Linked DNA regions of Aridibaculum aurantiacum. The protein of the gene in region 1 interacts with the protein of each later gene in a pairwise test. Links are inferred from orthologs where the notes say so. Each region holds a gene or a part of one and is shown on either strand. Other genes may lie near its edges.

The links.
Region 2: the proteins of tpiA (region 1) and pepT interact in binary tests that used the Escherichia coli proteins (3 or more experiments, as listed by UniProt). The link is inferred for Aridibaculum aurantiacum from one-to-one orthologs.

The regions. Positions count from the first base shown.
Region 1 is NZ_JAFEWC010000001.1:2,615,886-2,619,174, forward strand. What follows is about bases 20-2,972. They hold tpiA (triose-phosphate isomerase), read right to left. Parts: upstream 1,901-2,972; coding sequence 1,139-1,900; downstream 20-1,138. Other genes in these bases: J4N22_RS10960 (DUF4382 domain-containing protein), read right to left, coding at 32-556; J4N22_RS10965 (glycine zipper domain-containing protein), read left to right, coding at 774-1,085; J4N22_RS10975 (DUF4177 domain-containing protein), read right to left, coding at 1,930-2,130; J4N22_RS10980 (putative sugar nucleotidyl transferase), read right to left, coding at 2,117-2,972. Also shown: more of J4N22_RS10980, read right to left, coding at 2,973-3,289. UniProt on the Escherichia coli protein: Involved in the gluconeogenesis. Catalyzes stereospecifically the conversion of dihydroxyacetone phosphate (DHAP) to D-glyceraldehyde-3-phosphate (G3P).
Region 2 is NZ_JAFEWC010000001.1:1,322,565-1,325,701, reverse strand. What follows is about bases 306-3,106. They hold pepT (peptidase T), read right to left. Parts: upstream 2,430-3,106; coding sequence 1,182-2,429; downstream 306-1,181. Other genes in these bases: J4N22_RS05415 (CPBP family intramembrane glutamic endopeptidase), read left to right, coding at 2,486-3,106; J4N22_RS05425 (hypothetical protein), read left to right, coding at 594-1,169; J4N22_RS05430 (amidohydrolase family protein), read left to right, coding at 306-554. Outside these bases: more of J4N22_RS05430, read left to right, coding at 1-305; more of J4N22_RS05415, read left to right, coding at 3,107-3,137. UniProt on the Escherichia coli protein: Cleaves the N-terminal amino acid of tripeptides.

The DNA.
Region 1 (3,289 bases):
GTTTTTCAAGCATTCTTCGGACATTGGATTTCTACTTCAATTTCAGAACCGGCTTTAGGATATATTGTCCGCTTCCAGTTCTATGTATGGATAAATTTGCATCAAAATCAATCAGTATATCTTCTATAGATCTTGAAGTCTTTTTGTTCACTCTAATCTTTAAACCGTCTTCAGAACCATTGGGAATGGTAAGCGGATAAACTACATTATCTATTTTAATGGTATTATCAGGACCAAGTACAAACCTTACTTCCTTAATGGTGCTGGTTGTAGGTATATTACCGCTAGCTATTAATGTATCTAAGCCATTCTGAAATTGCAACAGGTTATACACCCCAGCATTAGTTTGTAAAGTATCCCAGCTGTTATCTCCTTTGTATTTGATCCTAACTTGCCGTAGATCAATATTTACCTCTTCTGCATCGAACGGAGCATCCGTCATCCTGATCTGAACATTTGAAGAAGATGAGGAAGAAGGATTTTCAGATGATTTATTACATGCAAAAACAATAACCAGGCAACAAAGAATAACTGCAAAAATTGACAAGTGTTTCATAAGATGATTTTTTTGATTAATGGATTTTAAAAGCTACATGCAGCCACTATAGGACAAGGTTTAATCCACTAGGTTTAATGTTTACTTATATTTTTTTGCTGCTAATACAATGCTTGTTATAAATTCAACTCCTACCGTAGTGGCATAGTTTTAGAACCCTGCTCATTCAAAGCTGAACGTATCCCAGCTGAATAAACTCATTTAAAATATAGTAGCTATGAAAAAGTATCTGTTTCTTTTAGGACTTGGTTTTGCAATTAGCACATTTAGTATAGAAGATGTGAACGCACAACAAAGGGAAGTAAAAACAAAGACAAGAAAAGGATGGAGTAATAAAGCTAAGGGTGCCGCTATAGGTGGTGCAGCAGGCGCAGCTACAGGTGTAGCAATAAGTAAGAATGATAGCAAAGGTGCATTAGTTGGCGGCGCTGTAGGTGCAGGAGCAGGCTACCTGATTGGTCGCAGTAAAGACAAAAAGCAACCAGGAAGAAAAAGAATAACTAAAACTAAAGTAACAACAAGAGAATAATTAAAAATAAAGCCCGGGTGTCCGGGCTTTATTAATTTAAATCCAAAACAAAATTATTTCAATGCTTTTATTATTTGCAGGAATTCTTCTGCATTTAATGATGCACCGCCAACCAAGCCACCATCTACATCAGGCTGGCCGAAGATCTCTTTTGCATTAGCTCCTTTTACACTACCTCCATAAAGGATTGAAATTTCGTTGGCCACATTTAATCCATAAGTTTTGGCAATGTGATTACGAATATGAGCATGCATTTCCTGTGCTTGTTCGCTTGTAGCAGTTTTACCTGTGCCTATAGCCCAAATTGGCTCATAAGCTATTACCACCTTCTGTAGCTGATCTGCAGGCAACCTGAATAAGCTTTCTTCCAATTGTTTTGCTACATACTCATTCTGCTTATTTTCTTCTCTTACCTGCAGTGCTTCACCACAACAAAATATTGGAGTAATATTATTTTCTAAACACACCTGTACTTTTTCAGCAAGCATTTCATTGCTTTCATTGAAATACTCTCGTCTTTCGCTATGACCTATAATAGCATGATCCACACCAAGGCTATTAAGCATAATAACGGATATTTCACCCGTATATGCACCTGACTTTTTAGTGTAAACATTCTGTGCTGCTGTATACACCTGGTATTTAGGTGCAATCTCATCTTGTGCAAGATCAAGATATGGAGCAGGTACAGCAAAAACCACATGTTGTTGGTCTTCTAGCTTAGGTATATTTTTTACTACCTGGTGAAGCAAGGTTTCAGCTTCCTGGTAAGTAAGATTCATTTTCCAATTGGCGGCAGCAATTTGTTTACGCATATCTAATAATTGATTTATTAATTGATCACTTAGCTTAATTCCTTCTTCAGTATGATCACAAGCCCACGAGTAGCACCATGCGTCATATTAGTATCGGTAGTATTAACCACCTCCCATCCCTGTGCACCAAGTTGGTTAAGCTTGGAGGTTAGTTCTTGTAAGTTGATTTTGCCCCCACTCCACGAGAACTTGGTTGGGACATCCAGTAGTTTATATTCAAATCTTTTCATGGGGAAGGTTGTTATGTTCAAAGATATGTTTGAGAACCTTCACTTTGGCTTCACATAAACTTTTATTCTTCATTCGCTTCCAGTTCATTATATCCTGTACAGCTTTATCAAATTCGTACCTGCTAAGCCCTTTGGTACCCCAGGAAAAATCAGGAACTAGTTTGGGTGTTAATCCTTCACCAAATACATTGCAGCATACGCCTATAACAGTTCCTGTATTGATGGAAGTATTAATTGCTGTTCGCGAGTAGTCTCCCATTATCAATCCACATTTCAAACCTGAAGGAATATAACTCAGTGTGTGATAATCCCAAACCTTCACTTCTGTAGCTGTATTCTTAATATTACTGTTGCTGGTGCCTGCTCCTAAATTACACCACTCGCCTATTACACTATCGCCCAAGTAGCCATCATGCGCTTTATTGCTATAGCCCATCAAAATGCTATTCTTTATTTCGCCGCCACCAACACAGTATGGACCTAATGTCGTACCACCATAGATCTTGCTACCCATTTTCAAAACAGCACCTTCACCCATAGCAAAAGGACCACGTATGTTAGATCCTTCCATGATCAATGCATCCTTCCCAATGTAGATAGGTCCGGCACTTGCATTTAGAGTGCAAAAATCAAGTTGTGCGCCCTCTTCTATGAAAACATTGGCAGGCTTAATAACCTGTACCGTTTCAGGTACAGGCACTGTTATCCTTCCTTTGCAGATAATTTCAAAATGAGCACGGATCATGCTTTCATTGTTCTGAAATAATTGAGATGGTGAATTAAGTCGTGGAGGTGCATCTATTGTACGATGTATAGAAAACAGCTGCTGCGGTGGATCACCAAAAGCAGGCACAGCATCTAACTCAACTCTTCCGGCAACAAGCCCTATATCATCAGTTAATGCTTCACCAATTGCCAAAGACTTTACTGTTTGAACAAATTGTTTATCTGGTAAAATGCTTCCATCGATGAACAGTGTATCACCTAAAGGTATCTCATCATACAGCGGAGACAGGTACGCAGGTGTATACACAAAAACATGAGCTTTTGTATAATGCTCCCATAACTCTTTTATTGTAAGAATACCTGTTCGCAAAGAAGCTACTGCCCTTGTAAGCGTAAGCGGGTATAGCTTCGAGCGGTTAGCTGTATCAAATAA
Region 2 (3,137 bases), 1.3 Mb from region 1 along the record:
TAAACGGCAAGAACCTGAGTGATCCATCATTCTTTCCTTTCTATGAAGCTGCAGAAAAACTAGGCTGTGCGCTGTTTGTTCACCCATGGGAAATGATAGGCGAAGAGCAGATGCAAAAGTACTGGCTGCCATGGCTGGTTGGTATGCCAGCCGAAACTACAAGAGCTATATGTTCTATGATCTTTGGTGGTGTGTTTGAGAAGTTTCCAAAACTGCGCGTTGCCTTTGCACATGGCGGCGGTTCATTCCCCTATACGCTAGGCAGAATAGAACATGGCTTCGATGTAAGACCAGATCTTGTTGCTGTTGACAACCCTGTTTCTCCACGCAACTATCTTGATCACTTTTGGGTTGATAGCCTGGTGCACGATCCTAAAACAATGCATTACCTGCTGGATGTAATGGGCAATAACAAAATATGCCTTGGCAGCGACTATCCTTTTCCTCTTGGTGAACATCACCCTGGAAAGTTGATAGAAGAAATGACTTTGGAACCGGGGGTAAAAGAGATGCTGCTCTTTAAGAATGCGAAGGATTGGCTGGCCATTCAATAAGAGGATAGCAGCTTTACCAATGCTTATAAACAACAACCAATGCACATCAAACTGCTTAAGCTTCTCCTGTTGATCGTTATTACTTGTATAGCGCTTACAAGTTTTGGTAATGACACTGCAGTACAAAAACTAGATGTTTACGACACTACTCAACTTGCATTGGATGCAGGTGGCTATAAGCCAGATGACGAATTCAATATCTTCCTGCTATTGTTCGGGACTGCAGCTATTTGTTTTATGGCTGGTTTCTTTCTGTTAGGACTGCTCGTTTTTATTGTACTCGTTGCTTTGATAATTGGCTTTGTAAGTATTGGTGTGATCTCTACTTCTGCCTTGGTTGGTTTGTACAACAAGTCGTTTACCAGTGGCTTCAAAACCTTGTTCCTTACGGGCGGAACTATATTCGGTTCTATAGCAGGCATCTTCCTGTTTGGCCTCTTTACATTAATGCTCGATCTGCAAGTATCAAGTTCAACCATCACTGTAGCAGGCGGTATTATAGGAGCAGTTACTGGTTGCCTGGTCGGCTATACAAGTTTTATGTTGGTACGCAGAACTCTAAAGTACATACACAGCAAGTACCTTCAGTCACCTCCTGATCAAAACAACCAGTAACTACATTTTACTTTAAGACCTTTCCTCCCATACCTGCACCAGGTTTACCAGTACCTCTACTGCCTTCTGCATATCCTTTACACCTATCCATTCTTTCTTGCTGTGAATGCCTTGCATACCTGTAAACAAGTTCGGACAAGGAAGCCCCATAAAGCTCAACTTACTACCATCGGTGCCACCGCGTATACTTTGCTTGCGCACCGTTAGCCCTGTTCTTCTATATGCTTCTTCTGCATGTGCCACCACTTGTGGATGTTGGTCAAGTACCTCTTTCATATTTCGGTACTGCTCTGTTACTTTAAACTCCATCCTTGCTTTTGGATGACGCTGCAACACCTGCTCAGCAATTGTTTGCAATCGCTCTGCATTTGCCTTCAACCCTTCTCTTGTAAAATCTCTTACTATAAATTCTATGGTTGCCTTTTCTGCAAGACCTTCCATGCGAACAGGGTGCACAAAACCTTCACGACCTTCTGTTGTTTCAGGGCTGAATTCTTTTGCAGGTAAGGATGCTAAAATTTCTCCTGCTATCTTCAAAGCATTAACCAGGTAACCTTTTGCATAACCCGGGTGTGCACTTACACCATGTACAGTGATGACAGCACCATCAGCACTAAAAGTTTCATCTTCCAGTGTACCCTCTTCTCCACCATCTAGAGTATATCCGAAATCTGCACCCAGCTTTTGCATATCCAGCTTTACTGTTCCACGTCCTACTTCTTCATCAGGTGTAAATAATATCTTGATGGTGCCATGCTTTACTTCAGGATGTGTAACCAGATAATTGGCCATGTCCATGATCTCGGCAACTCCTGCTTTATCATCAGCACCCAATAAAGTATCGCCACTTGCAGTTATAATATCATGTCCTATATGCCCCTTCAGGTAAGTAAATTCATTGGCAGACAAAACCTGTGTTGTATCAGCAGGCAGTACTATATCTTCTCCATTATAATTATTATGAAGAATAGGTTTGACACCTGTTCCGCTACAATCGGGTGCTGTATCTACATGGCTACAAAAACAAATCACAGGAACATCTTTATCAGTGTTAGAAGGAATGGTAGCATATACATAACCATATTCATCAGTATGCGCATCGGCTATACCCATGGCCTGCAATTCTTCGGCTAACAGTTTCGAAAGATCCTTTTGCTTTTCAGAAGAAGGAGTATCCATGTTCTGCGGATCGCTTTGCGTATCTACCTGTACATAGCGCATGAACCTTTCGGAACATGTAAAATTGTACGACTGTAACATATCATTTATTTTGGGGCAAATTAATCTATAACACCTACACTTATTCATCTACCATTATGCAGGCTCCACTTATAAAACAAGGATGGTTACGCGTTATAATCTACTTCATCTTGTTGATGCTGGTAGCTTTTTCCGTAAGCTTTCTTGCATCTGAATATATAAGCACGCTAATAGAAGATAACGATACCAAGTTCTTTATCTCCTATATTTTAGTTGCCGCTTCTTTCATAGGTCTTACCGTTTTGGCTAAAAAACATATAGACCGTCAGCCTCTATCTACTTTGGGATTAGAATGGAAAAAACATAAAGAAGATGGTGCAATGGGATTATTCACATCCACCACGCTATTGGCCATAGGCACCATCGTTTTACTTGTAACACATCAATTGGTTTATACCGGTGTGGGTACAGACTTCACTGGTTTATTCATCCAGTTGGGACTAATGTTGATGGTTTCCTTTAGCGAAGAAATTGTGTTCAGGGGTTATATTCTTTACAACCTGATGGAAAGTGCAAATAAATACACTGCACTGATTATATCTGCTGTGTTATTTGCAGTTGTGCATGCTTCCAATCCCAATGCAGGTATATTACCTATTGTAAATGTTTTTCTCGCAGGTGTACTACTTGGTATCAACTTCATTTTTACGCGAAACTTAGCCTTTGCTATCATGTTGCACCTCGGGTGGAATTTTATGCAAGGCGCTA